3 regions of the Lysinibacillus sp. FSL R5-0849 genome follow, and region 2 is predicted to be linked to each of the others. Evidence: a T-box and tRNA genes for the amino acid it is inferred to sense, from the RefSeq annotation. Region 2 holds a T-box; the other regions hold tRNA genes.
What was found. The T-box of region 2 lies ahead of metG (methionine--tRNA ligase). A T-box ahead of a tRNA ligase gene usually reads a tRNA of that ligase, here a tRNA-Met.
Positions count from the first base shown of each region.

Region 1: it encodes a tRNA-Met, which carries the amino acid that the T-box ahead of metG (methionine--tRNA ligase) is inferred to sense. The anticodon was not compared.
Region 3: it encodes a tRNA-Met, which carries the amino acid that the T-box ahead of metG (methionine--tRNA ligase) is inferred to sense. The anticodon was not compared.

Region 1 is NZ_CP152004.1:3,640,660-3,644,852, reverse strand. It holds rRNA gene MKY80_RS18045 (23S ribosomal RNA) at 1-664, shown strand, start outside; rRNA gene rrf (5S ribosomal RNA) at 851-966, shown strand; tRNA gene MKY80_RS18035 (tRNA-Val) at 977-1,049, shown strand; tRNA gene MKY80_RS18030 (tRNA-Thr) at 1,056-1,131, shown strand; tRNA gene MKY80_RS18025 (tRNA-Lys) at 1,140-1,215, shown strand; tRNA gene MKY80_RS18020 (tRNA-Leu) at 1,239-1,323, shown strand; tRNA gene MKY80_RS18015 (tRNA-Gly) at 1,360-1,434, shown strand; tRNA gene MKY80_RS18010 (tRNA-Leu) at 1,440-1,528, shown strand; tRNA gene MKY80_RS18005 (tRNA-Arg) at 1,537-1,613, shown strand; tRNA gene MKY80_RS18000 (tRNA-Pro) at 1,623-1,699, shown strand; tRNA gene MKY80_RS17995 (tRNA-Ala) at 1,717-1,792, shown strand; tRNA gene MKY80_RS17990 (tRNA-Met) at 1,819-1,892, shown strand; tRNA gene MKY80_RS17985 (tRNA-Ile) at 1,899-1,972, shown strand; tRNA gene MKY80_RS17980 (tRNA-Ser) at 1,991-2,083, shown strand; tRNA gene MKY80_RS17975 (tRNA-Met) at 2,134-2,208, shown strand; tRNA gene MKY80_RS17970 (tRNA-Asp) at 2,212-2,287, shown strand; tRNA gene MKY80_RS17965 (tRNA-Phe) at 2,341-2,416, shown strand; tRNA gene MKY80_RS17960 (tRNA-Gly) at 2,422-2,495, shown strand; tRNA gene MKY80_RS17955 (tRNA-Ile) at 2,497-2,570, shown strand; tRNA gene MKY80_RS17950 (tRNA-Asn) at 2,579-2,655, shown strand; tRNA gene MKY80_RS17945 (tRNA-Ser) at 2,667-2,757, shown strand; tRNA gene MKY80_RS17940 (tRNA-Glu) at 2,760-2,831, shown strand; gene MKY80_RS17935 (VOC family protein) at 2,899-3,315, opposite strand; gene nadA (quinolinate synthase NadA) at 3,455-4,193, opposite strand, start outside.
Region 2 is NZ_CP152004.1:4,346,364-4,350,556, forward strand. It holds gene MKY80_RS21490 (2-isopropylmalate synthase) at 1-231, shown strand, start outside; gene metG (methionine--tRNA ligase) at 278-1,912, opposite strand; T-box leader at 1,970-2,230, opposite strand; gene MKY80_RS21500 (HAD hydrolase-like protein) at 2,342-2,989, opposite strand; gene fosM (FosM family fosfomycin resistance protein) at 3,005-3,430, opposite strand; gene rsgA (ribosome small subunit-dependent GTPase A) at 3,451-4,193, opposite strand, start outside.
Region 3 is NZ_CP152004.1:3,633,647-3,637,839, forward strand. It holds gene MKY80_RS17805 (ABC transporter ATP-binding protein) at 1-738, shown strand, start outside; tRNA gene MKY80_RS17810 (tRNA-Glu) at 859-930, opposite strand; tRNA gene MKY80_RS17815 (tRNA-Ser) at 933-1,023, opposite strand; tRNA gene MKY80_RS17820 (tRNA-Asn) at 1,035-1,111, opposite strand; tRNA gene MKY80_RS17825 (tRNA-Ile) at 1,120-1,193, opposite strand; tRNA gene MKY80_RS17830 (tRNA-Gly) at 1,195-1,268, opposite strand; tRNA gene MKY80_RS17835 (tRNA-Phe) at 1,274-1,349, opposite strand; tRNA gene MKY80_RS17840 (tRNA-Asp) at 1,403-1,478, opposite strand; tRNA gene MKY80_RS17845 (tRNA-Met) at 1,482-1,556, opposite strand; tRNA gene MKY80_RS17850 (tRNA-Ser) at 1,607-1,699, opposite strand; tRNA gene MKY80_RS17855 (tRNA-Ile) at 1,718-1,791, opposite strand; tRNA gene MKY80_RS17860 (tRNA-Met) at 1,798-1,871, opposite strand; tRNA gene MKY80_RS17865 (tRNA-Ala) at 1,898-1,973, opposite strand; tRNA gene MKY80_RS17870 (tRNA-Pro) at 1,991-2,067, opposite strand; tRNA gene MKY80_RS17875 (tRNA-Arg) at 2,077-2,153, opposite strand; tRNA gene MKY80_RS17880 (tRNA-Leu) at 2,162-2,250, opposite strand; tRNA gene MKY80_RS17885 (tRNA-Gly) at 2,256-2,330, opposite strand; tRNA gene MKY80_RS17890 (tRNA-Leu) at 2,367-2,451, opposite strand; tRNA gene MKY80_RS17895 (tRNA-Lys) at 2,475-2,550, opposite strand; tRNA gene MKY80_RS17900 (tRNA-Thr) at 2,559-2,634, opposite strand; tRNA gene MKY80_RS17905 (tRNA-Val) at 2,641-2,713, opposite strand; rRNA gene rrf (5S ribosomal RNA) at 2,724-2,839, opposite strand; gene MKY80_RS17915 (IscS subfamily cysteine desulfurase) at 3,088-4,158, opposite strand.

The DNA.
Region 1 (4,193 bases), 710 kb from region 2:
CGGACAGTTTGACTGGGGCGGTCGCCTCCTAAAAGGTAACGGAGGCGCCCAAAGGTTCCCTCAGAATGGTTGGAAATCATTCGTAGAGTGTAAAGGCACAAGGGAGCTTGACTGCGAGACCTACAAGTCGAGCAGGGTCGAAAGACGGGCTTAGTGATCCGGTGGTTCCGCATGGAAGGGCCATCGCTCAACGGATAAAAGCTACCCCGGGGATAACAGGCTTATCTCCCCCAAGAGTCCACATCGACGGGGAGGTTTGGCACCTCGATGTCGGCTCATCGCATCCTGGGGCTGTAGTCGGTCCCAAGGGTTGGGCTGTTCGCCCATTAAAGCGGTACGCGAGCTGGGTTCAGAACGTCGTGAGACAGTTCGGTCCCTATCCGTCGTGGGCGTAGGAAATTTGAGAGGAGCTGTCCTTAGTACGAGAGGACCGGGATGGACACACCGCTGGTGTACCAGTTGTCTTGCCAAAGGCATCGCTGGGTAGCTATGTGTGGACGGGATAAGTGCTGAAAGCATCTAAGCATGAAGCCCCCCTCAAGATGAGATTTCCCATTACGCAAGTAAGTAAGATCCCTCAAAGACGATGAGGTAGATAGGTTCGAGGTGGAAGTGTGGTGACACATGGAGCTGACGAATACTAATCGATCGAGGACTTAACCAAAATGTTTGAAACATTCAATGAACCGTTTATCCAGTTTTGAAAGAATAATTTCTTTTATGAAGGGTTTCAAGATACGAGTAGTTCGAGGAAGCAATAGAGAGAGGGAAGGAGCGTACTCAAGTACGTGACTGACTGAACGACAGAAGCTGACGAAGAAATGCTATGTATATTGAAAGCCGAAAATAGTCTAGTGATGATGGCAAAGAGGTCACACCCGTTCCCATACCGAACACGGAAGTTAAGCTCTTTAGCGCCGATGGTAGTTGGGGGCTTCCCCCTGTGAGAGTAGGACGTCGCTAGGCATAATACCCAGGAGGATTAGCTCAGCTGGGAGAGCATCTGCCTTACAAGCAGAGGGTCGGCGGTTCGAGCCCGTCATCCTCCATCATTTGCCGGTTTAGCTCAGCAGGTAGAGCAACTGACTTGTAATCAGTAGGTCGTGGGTTCGATTCCTATAGCCGGCACCATTTCAGACGAGCCATTAGCTCAGTTGGTAGAGCATCTGACTTTTAATCAGAGGGTCGAAGGTTCGAGTCCTTCATGGCTCACCATTTATAAGTACCAACCATATTAAGCGGGTGTGGCGGAATTGGCAGACGCACTAGACTTAGGATCTAGCGCCGCAAGGCGTGGGGGTTCGACTCCCTTCACCCGCACCATTTTTCAATATGCCAGATAAAAAAACTTATGCACATGCGGAAGTAGTTCAGTGGTAGAACACCACCTTGCCAAGGTGGGGGTCGCGAGTTCGAACCTCGTCTTCCGCTCCAAATGTGCCGGGGTGGCGGAACTGGCAGACGCACAGGACTTAAAATCCTGCGGTAGGTGACTACCGTACCGGTTCGATTCCGGTCCTCGGCACCATTTTATATGCGCCCGTAGCTCAATTGGATAGAGCGTCTGACTACGGATCAGAAGGTTATGGGTTCGACTCCTGTCGGGCGCGCCATAAGAACAACGGGAAGTAGCTCAGCTTGGTAGAGCACTTGGTTTGGGACCAAGGGGTCGCAGGTTCGAATCCTGTCTTCCCGACCATTTCCAAAAAATATTATGGGGCCTTAGCTCAGCTGGGAGAGCGCCTGCCTTGCACGCAGGAGGTCAGCGGTTCGATCCCGCTAGGCTCCACCATAGTAATTAACCAGTATAAAGATCCTGGCGGCGTAGCTCAGCTGGCTAGAGCGTACGGTTCATACCCGTAAGGTCGGGGGTTCGATCCCCTCTGCCGCCATCTTAAGGACCTTTAGCTCAGTTGGTTAGAGCAGACGGCTCATAACCGTCCGGTCGCAGGTTCGAGTCCTGCAAGGTCCATCATTTATATATTATTACGGAGGTATACCCAAGTCTGGCTGAAGGGATCGGTCTTGAAAACCGACAGGCGGGTAACACCGCGCGGGGGTTCGAATCCCTCTACCTCCTCCAGTTTTATTCATAAATGGTGCTTTAAAAACTCGAAAAGACAATAAGATTATCGCGGGGTGGAGCAGTGGTAGCTCGTCGGGCTCATAACCCGAAGGTCGTTGGTTCAAATCCGGCCCCCGCAACCAAATGGTCCCGTGGTGTAGCGGTTAACATGCCTGCCTGTCACGCAGGAGATCGCCGGTTCGATCCCGGTCGGGACCGCCATTTTTTTATAGACATGAGAAGCAAAAAGTGAGCAAGCTTAGCATGGACGAAATGGGTCAGTAGCTCAGTTGGTAGAGCATTAGATTGAAGCTCTAAGTGTCGGCGGTTCGATTCCGTCCTGACCCACCATTTATGCGGGTGTAGTTTAATGGTAAAACCTCAGCCTTCCAAGCTGATGTCGTGAGTTCGATTCTCATCACCCGCTCCAAGGGCCTATAGCTCAGCTGGTTAGAGCGCACGCCTGATAAGCGTGAGGTCGATGGTTCGAGTCCATTTAGGCCCATTATTTATTCCGAAGTAGCTCAGTTGGTAGTAGCACCTGACTGTTAATCAGGTTGTCGCAGGTTCGAGTCCTGCCTTCGGAGCCATTTTTTTGTGTGGGGAAGTACTCAAGAGGCTGAAGAGGCGCCCCTGCTAAGGGTGTAGGTCGGGTAACCGGCGCGAGGGTTCAAATCCCTCCTTCTCCGCCATTGGCCCGTTGGTCAAGTGGTTAAGACACCGCCCTTTCACGGCGGTAACACGGGTTCGAATCCCGTACGGGTCATACAAAAAACAGTAGATGCATGTGCGTCTACTGTTTTTTTATAGAAAACTAATATAAGATAAACGATTTACTCTTGATTCATTGCATGCTCATCCATATAAACTACTTCCCAAATATGCCCATCTAAATCTTGAAAACCCCAGCCATACATAAATCCATGATCCTGTGGATCACTATAAGGTTTACCCCCGGAGGCAAGTGCCTTATTTACTAGCTGATCTACTTGCTCGCGATTTTCTGCAGATAGACATAAAATTGCTTGGGCAGAAACAGTAGTATCCGGTATCTCCTTGTTACTAAATCCTTTGAAGCGATCTTCGACCATTAGTAAAGCAAAAATATTTTCGCTAATAATCATTGAGGAAGTTGTTTCATCACTGAATTGTTGATTGAACTCAAAACCTAACTCCTTAAAAAATGACGTGGATTTGTTTACATTTTTTACTGGTAAATTAATGAAAATATTTTTCGATTGAAAAGACATTTCTTATCACCTCCAAATCGACATTATCATAAAAAATAAATGAGTGTCAATTTCAGGAGGTAACCAGATACTTAATTTTATGAGCAAATAAAAAGCAGAAATATTGTTTTTTACAACATCTCTGCTTTAAAATCGTAATTTATCTTCTTGCTAACATTCTTTCCAGAGAACTAAGAGCTTCAGTGCTAGTATGGCTATCAACTTGAATACGGTTATGTGGTTGACCTTGTTCAATGCTTTCTAAGCACCATAGTAAATGGGGGAGATCAATGCGATTCATTGTTAGGCAAGGACAAAAGTTTTCATTTAAAGAGATGATCTGTTTATCTGGATGCTGCTTTATAATACGATTGACCAGATTCATTTCTGTCCCTATTGCCCATGCAGATCCACTAGGTGCTTGACTAATTGTATCGATAATGTACTTAGTTGAACCAGCATCATCAGCCGCATCTACAACTTCACGACTACATTCAGGGTGAACAATAATTTTCATGGCTGGATATTCCTTACGAACAGTCTCTGTATGTTGAACTGTAAATCCTTCATGTACAGAGCAATGACCCTTCCACAGAATAACTTGGATGTTCTCAAGAGGCTGTTTAGTTTCAAGTATATTTTTATGCGGATTCCAAACGGCCATATTCTCGAGTGGAACACCTAAGTCATAAGCAGTATTTCTGCCTAAATGTTGGTCGGGTAAAAAGAAGATACGCTGTTTTTGTGTAAATGCCCACTGAACAAGCTCTTTCGCATTAGAGGATGTTACACATGCACCACCATGTCTTCCTGTAAAGGCTTTAATAGCGGCTGTTGAATTAACATAGGTAAGTGGAATGATCGTATCACCAAAGAGCTGCTGTAAAATGGGCCATGCT
Region 2 (4,193 bases):
TCTGCCATTGCCGAAATTACAAGCATGGATGTAAAACTAGTGGAATATAATATCAATAGTGTTTCGCGTGGCAAAGAGGCGCTAGGAAAAGTAAAAATCACGATTGAGCATGAAGGTGAAAAGTATATGGCTAAAGCTGCAGATACTGACATACTAAAAGCAAGTGCTCTAGCCTATATTAATGCCATCAATAGCATTGTGGTTGCCAAATTGACACCTGTCATGAATTAAAACAAAAGAAGCAGTATGGTCCATTAGCCATACTGCTTTTTCAATGCTAGCGACTATCTCTTACTAACTTTTGATATTCTTCTTCTATTAGTTCGATATCCAGTCGTTCAAACAAAGGTGTTACGCCTTGAATGGTTTTAGGTAACTCTACTTGTTCATGCCACATCATTTCATCTATACCTAGCATATTTCTTACTTTCTCTGCTGAAAACGGTAGGAATGGATGTAGTAATTGTCCGAGATTGGCAATGATATAGACGCAGGTTGCAAGTGTGCAATTGCCCGCCTCCACATGTTCTTTTACTTGTAACCATGGCTGCTGTTCATCGAAGTAACGATTAGCGCCACGAATATACTCAAAAATGGACTCTAATGCTTGCTTGAAATGGCCACCCTCAATAAGAATACCCACTTCATTAAATAGCTGAATAGTTTGTTTGCGAATAGTACAATCCACTTCAGCCTGAGGTACTTGATTAGCAAAGGATTTCTCTATAAATTTCAATGTTCGGTTCACAAAATTACCATATGCACCAAGTAATTCACCATTATGGCTGTAAATAAATTCTCGCCATGAAAAATCAGTATCTCGATTTTCTGGTGCATTAGTCGTTAAAAAATAGCGAATAGAGTCAGCATCATAACGACTTAAAATATACGGAACCCATACAGCCCAGTTTTGACTCGTCGATAATTTGCGTTTTTCTAAAGTTAAATATTCATTAGATACGATATGTGTCGGCAAAGCTTTCGCACCTAGTCCCATTAAAATAGCTGGCCAAATAACTGTGTGGAATGGGATATTATCCTTTCCATGGACATAGTATGAAATGGTTTCTTCATTCCATAAATCTTCAATCGCTATATGATGTTGCTTCGCCCATTCTAGGCTAGCCGTTAAATAACCTGCAACTGCTTCAATCCACACATATATTTTCTTACCCTCAAAGCCAGGAACTGGAACATCTATTCCATTTGGCAAATCTCTCGTTACTGCTCGGTCAGGAACGCCCTCTGCTAAGTAGCGCTCTGTCAATCCCAATGCATTGTCCCTCCAACGTTTCTCTGCCTTTGCCTCGGATAAAAAGGTCTCTAATCTCCCTTGAAATTGACTAAAGGTAAAATAAAAATGTTCTGTCTCTCGAATGACTGGCTCATTCCCACATATTTTACAGCTCTTATCGATTAAATCCAATGGGTCTAAAATTTCCGAGCAGTTATCACATTGGTCTCCTCTCGCCTTTGCACCACAATTTGGGCATATGCCCTCTACAAATCGATCCGGCAAAAATTGCTGATCTGCCTCACAGTAAGCCTGTTCAATTTTCTTTTTATATAAAAAATTGTTGGCAAGTAGCTGTAAAAATAAGCCTTTAACGGATTCATGATGGTGCTCTGCGTCTGTTCTTGTGTATAAATCATAAGTAAATCCTAGCTCATTAAAACATTTTGTAAATTCTTCATGATAATGATTAGCAATCGCCTCGGTTGTTGTGTTTTCCTGTGCTGCACGTATAGAAATTGGTGTACCATTACAGTCACTACCCGATACGTATAATACTTGCTCACCTTTTTGACGGTAATATCTAGCCAAAATATCACCTGGTAATAGTGCGGCTACATGTCCTAAATGCAAAGAGCCATTTGCATACGGCCAAGCGCCTCCAATAACAATACTCATTCTAAATTGCTCCCCTCACATAAAAAAATGGTAAAAAAAATCGCCCTAATCAAATCTGATTAGGACGAGTCTACCCGTGTTACCACCTATATTTACAAATAGCTCACACTATTTGCCTCATTCAGTACGTCTTTTTTTAAATATGAGATACTGCCGCCGTTGTAACGAGTGCCCATCTCGTCGTAATCTACTTGCTAAAAAGCTTTCGGTACGAAGCTCAAAGGTCATTTTCAAAAGGATTCATTTACCTCATTTCCACCAACAGAGGCTCTCTACAAAATGCTGTTCCTATTTACTTTTCCTTTTCAATGCATTATCTATAGGATTGGCACTATTCTACGCTTTATTGCGATGAAATGCAATAATTGTCGTTAAGGTCGCTTCCATTTTTTCAAAACGCTCACTCATATGTTAATGTGTTTATCATGATTAGCCTATTTCTATGTTTAATAACTCCGTTAAATCATCTATTACAATATGTGCCTGTTGCAATTCATGATCCTGAGCAAAGTCAAAACGAACACCTATTGAGAGTAGCTCATTATCGTGGGCAGCTTGAATATCGGATGAACGATCTCCAACTACCGCCCCGTCCTGAATCCCATTGTCTTGCATTACTTTTTTAACTAAATCTGATTTATGTCCGCTTGCAATGGATTGAATGCTGTAAGTCCCCTTTATAAATTGCTCTAATTGATAGGTTTCAACAATTGCCTGTAAATAGTCAACCTGTCCATTACTCGCTATGTATAACGGATAGCTTTTCGACAATGTAGCAAGGGTTTGCTCAGCATGTGGATAAAGCGCACCTTTACGACTACGGATTTGGTCGGTCAACTCTACATGAAATAGCACATTGCTCTCCTCACGTATGTCTACTGAATGCATTGGACATAAAGTCTCCCATACAACCGGTAAAGGAACGCCCATAATTTCACGGTATTTTTCAATAGGTGTTTCTCCCTGCCATAAGCCCTTTGTACGCAACACATCAAATGTGGCATCCAGCGCAGGTTCTAAAATAAGATTTGTTTGAAATAAAGTGCCATCCATATCAAAAATAAAAGCTTTCGTCACAAAATCACTCCTTGATTAATGATTAAAAAACTCCATATGTAACTTTTCCTTCTTATAATAATCCAAACGATCTTGTAAAGTCCCCGTATGGAATTCAAACTTATGTCCATCAGGATCGGTAAAATAAATTGATTTTTTATCTCTTTCATCTCTTTGTCGGCCATCTAAAATATGAACCTTCAATTGTACCAATTTATCATACATTTTATCGAACTCATCCTCAGAGATCGTGAAAGCGATATGTGTATAGGAATATTGAATGTCATTGCGCGGTATATCTTTTTCAACATTGAGGGCAAGCCACAGCCCATTTACATCAAAATAGGCTGTGCTGTTTCCCTTTACAAGTAACTTGGCATCGAAAACATTTTCATAAAATGCAATAGATTGCTCTAGATCAGACACTGAAAATAGTAGATGATTTATGCTTTGTATGGTCATATGTGTTTGTGTGCTCCTCTTTATTTTTTTCCCTTTTTAACGCCTTTAGAAATTTGCTTCCATTTACGTTGCTCCTCGAGCTTTGCCTGCACATTTGTTTTGCGTTCCATATAAGCCAATTCTCTTTGTAGCTTAAAATAGCTTTGTAAACGATTTTGATCAAGTTCACCATCTGCAATAGCTTGCTGTACTGCACAATACGGCTCTTTTTGATGGGTACAATCACGATAACGGCAAGCTTTTGCTAATTCCTCAACATCTTGAAAGCTAGATGATAAACTATCACCTTGATTCCATAATTGTAGCTCACGCATTCCCGGCGTATCAATTAAACAGCCGCCAGAAGGTAACATCACTAACTCTCTGTGAGTCGTTGTATGACGTCCTTTAGCATCGTCTTCACGTATGTCTGATACCTTCATCAGCATTTCGCCACACAGAGCATTCGTTAATGTAGATTTCCCTGCACCAGAGGAGCCCAGTAATGCCCCAGTAACTCCTTCTGTAAATAAGGCCTGAATTTCCGTTAAGCCTTCTCCAGAAATGGCACTCGTTACGAAAACATCTACTCCAAATGCTACTGAATCAACTTCCTTCACTAAGCTTGATGCATCGTCGCATAAATCCGCCTTTGTTAGAACAATAATGGGCTTTGCACCTGAATCCCAGGCAGCTACTAAATATCGTTCCAAACGGCGAATATTAAAATCAGCATTCAAGCTCATGACAAGTAACACAATATCCACATTCGATGCAACAATCT
Region 3 (4,193 bases), 710 kb from region 2:
GAAGATCTCAATTTATCTATCCCTTTGAATGAAATTACTGTCTTAATTGGAGCGAACGGCTGTGGCAAATCTACACTTTTACGCTCTATTGCTCGATTATTAAAGCCCAAAAAGGGATCTGTGTTATTAGATGGCGAAGATATTTTTAAACTATCTACAAAGCAAGTAGCTAAAAACCTTTCTATACTTCCTCAATCACCAGTAGCACCAGAAGGCTTAACGGTTCTACAGCTCGTTAAACAAGGACGATTTCCTTATCAAAGTTGGCGCCAGCAATGGACGGAGAAGGACGAGGAAATTGTGATGAATGCCTTAAAAGCAACAGGTACGGAGCAATTACGAGATAGACCAGTGGATGAGCTATCAGGTGGGCAACGTCAACGTGCATGGATTGCTATGACACTTGCTCAAGATACAGATATTATTCTTTTAGATGAGCCTACAACCTATTTAGATCTAACTCATCAAATAGAAGTGTTAGATTTATTATTTGAATTAAATCAACAGCAAAAGCGAACAATTATTATGGTCTTACATGATATAAACCTCGCTTGTCGTTATGCCGATCATATCATTACTGTACGTGATCGAGGAGTTTATCGCCAAGGTAAGCCTGAAGAGATCATGACGACAGAATTAGTTAGCCATGTATTTGATCTTGAATGTCAAATGACATCAGATCCAATCTTTGGAACACCTTTATGTATTCCTTATGGTAAAGGACGAAATATTACGTAAGTCTTCAAAAAACAACAAGCCTTCGCCGATTGATTATCTGGCGAAGGCTTTCTTGTTACCTGTTCTTTTCCGTTCATAAAAAAAGTGCAGTAGATGTAAATTCATCTACTGCACTTAGTATGACCCGTACGGGATTCGAACCCGTGTTACCGCCGTGAAAGGGCGGTGTCTTAACCACTTGACCAACGGGCCAATGGCGGAGAAGGAGGGATTTGAACCCTCGCGCCGGTTACCCGACCTACACCCTTAGCAGGGGCGCCTCTTCAGCCTCTTGAGTACTTCCCCACACAAAAAAATGGCTCCGAAGGCAGGACTCGAACCTGCGACAACCTGATTAACAGTCAGGTGCTACTACCAACTGAGCTACTTCGGAATAAATAATGGGCCTAAATGGACTCGAACCATCGACCTCACGCTTATCAGGCGTGCGCTCTAACCAGCTGAGCTATAGGCCCTTGGAGCGGGTGATGAGAATCGAACTCACGACATCAGCTTGGAAGGCTGAGGTTTTACCATTAAACTACACCCGCATAAATGGTGGGTCAGGACGGAATCGAACCGCCGACACTTAGAGCTTCAATCTAATGCTCTACCAACTGAGCTACTGACCCATTTCGTCCATGCTAAGCTTGCTCACTTTTTGCTTCTCATGTCTATAAAAAAATGGCGGTCCCGACCGGGATCGAACCGGCGATCTCCTGCGTGACAGGCAGGCATGTTAACCGCTACACCACGGGACCATTTGGTTGCGGGGGCCGGATTTGAACCAACGACCTTCGGGTTATGAGCCCGACGAGCTACCACTGCTCCACCCCGCGATAATCTTATTGTCTTTTCGAGTTTTTAAAGCACCATTTATGAATAAAACTGGAGGAGGTAGAGGGATTCGAACCCCCGCGCGGTGTTACCCGCCTGTCGGTTTTCAAGACCGATCCCTTCAGCCAGACTTGGGTATACCTCCGTAATAATATATAAATGATGGACCTTGCAGGACTCGAACCTGCGACCGGACGGTTATGAGCCGTCTGCTCTAACCAACTGAGCTAAAGGTCCTTAAGATGGCGGCAGAGGGGATCGAACCCCCGACCTTACGGGTATGAACCGTACGCTCTAGCCAGCTGAGCTACGCCGCCAGGATCTTTATACTGGTTAATTACTATGGTGGAGCCTAGCGGGATCGAACCGCTGACCTCCTGCGTGCAAGGCAGGCGCTCTCCCAGCTGAGCTAAGGCCCCATAATATTTTTTGGAAATGGTCGGGAAGACAGGATTCGAACCTGCGACCCCTTGGTCCCAAACCAAGTGCTCTACCAAGCTGAGCTACTTCCCGTTGTTCTTATGGCGCGCCCGACAGGAGTCGAACCCATAACCTTCTGATCCGTAGTCAGACGCTCTATCCAATTGAGCTACGGGCGCATATAAAATGGTGCCGAGGACCGGAATCGAACCGGTACGGTAGTCACCTACCGCAGGATTTTAAGTCCTGTGCGTCTGCCAGTTCCGCCACCCCGGCACATTTGGAGCGGAAGACGAGGTTCGAACTCGCGACCCCCACCTTGGCAAGGTGGTGTTCTACCACTGAACTACTTCCGCATGTGCATAAGTTTTTTTATCTGGCATATTGAAAAATGGTGCGGGTGAAGGGAGTCGAACCCCCACGCCTTGCGGCGCTAGATCCTAAGTCTAGTGCGTCTGCCAATTCCGCCACACCCGCTTAATATGGTTGGTACTTATAAATGGTGAGCCATGAAGGACTCGAACCTTCGACCCTCTGATTAAAAGTCAGATGCTCTACCAACTGAGCTAATGGCTCGTCTGAAATGGTGCCGGCTATAGGAATCGAACCCACGACCTACTGATTACAAGTCAGTTGCTCTACCTGCTGAGCTAAACCGGCAAATGATGGAGGATGACGGGCTCGAACCGCCGACCCTCTGCTTGTAAGGCAGATGCTCTCCCAGCTGAGCTAATCCTCCTGGGTATTATGCCTAGCGACGTCCTACTCTCACAGGGGGAAGCCCCCAACTACCATCGGCGCTAAAGAGCTTAACTTCCGTGTTCGGTATGGGAACGGGTGTGACCTCTTTGCCATCATCACTAGACTACTTTATTATGTATCTTGTTTTGAAGTTGTTTACCTGTCCTTCAAGACAAGAATTATTGTATAACGTTTTCTCATATTGTGCAATACTTTTTTATAAAAAAAAGAAATTATTACTTTTAAAAGATATTTTTGTTAAGAAAGAGAAAATATTGCCCTGCAAAATATTATATCAATAGTTGTTTCAAAAGAAAACAATTATTTTTCATCTATATATTTTCAGCTTATGATCTTGCTTAAAACTTGCTACTAAATAGTAGCAAGTTCCATAGTCAATCTATCAATTTCTTTAAATGTTGTTGAATCTCCGAAAGATATTCTAAAGAATTGCCGTGCCGTTTCCATTGAATAATTCATAGATAAAATGGCTTTTGTTCCAGATTCGCTATGAATATCACACGCACTTCCCGTTGATATACTGATCCCTGCCTCGTTTAATTTTAATAATACATATTGCCCCTCCACTTTACTCATCATGACACCACAAATATTTGGCAATTGCTGCTTACACTCTATTAGTCGAACTGTTTTTGGTAGACGACTTTTAAAATATCTTCTTAATTCCTCGTAATGCTGTCTTTCATAACTATTATTTTCAACCGCTGCCGCAAAGGAAACAATGGCAGGTGTATCTAAAGTTCCCCCTCTTAATCCTCTTTCATGAGTTACGCCTGGTGTCAGTGCTGGAACACGAATTGCAGGGTTTATATAAACAGCGCCGCAGCCCTTAGGTCCTCCTATTTTATGTGCTGAAATTGTCATAGCGTCTCCTCCTCTTGGTATAGTTAATTTCCCAAAGGATTGTACACAATCAATATGACAGTAAACAGCGGCTTCTTTTGCCGCTTCAATTATTTTTTCCACAGGTTGAATAGAACCAATTTCTGAATTTACATGTTGAATGGAAATTAATGCTGTATCTTTTCGAATAGCGAGTAGTAGTTGTTCTGAGTCAATACAACCATCCTTTTGCAACGGTAATTTTGTCACCTCAAAACCCATTTTCTCCAATGTATTCAAAGCTGCATGTACAGACGTATGTTCAGCTTGTGATGAAATAATATGTTTTCCTTTTTTAGAGGCAAATGCTAATGACAAAATGGCCATAATGTTTCCTTCCGTTCCGCTTCCAGTAAAGATAACGCCATCACTATTGACACCAAGTTCATTGGCTATAATTTCTCTTGATTGCTGGATAAAATAATACGCTTGTCCCCCTAAATCATGGAGACTTGAGCTATTTCCATAATAACGCTGTGCCACCTCTACATATGCTTCAAGCGCCTTCTTCGTCATTGGTGTTGTTGCTGCGTAATCCATGTAGATCATCGTATTCTTCCTCTCTCGTTCAACAG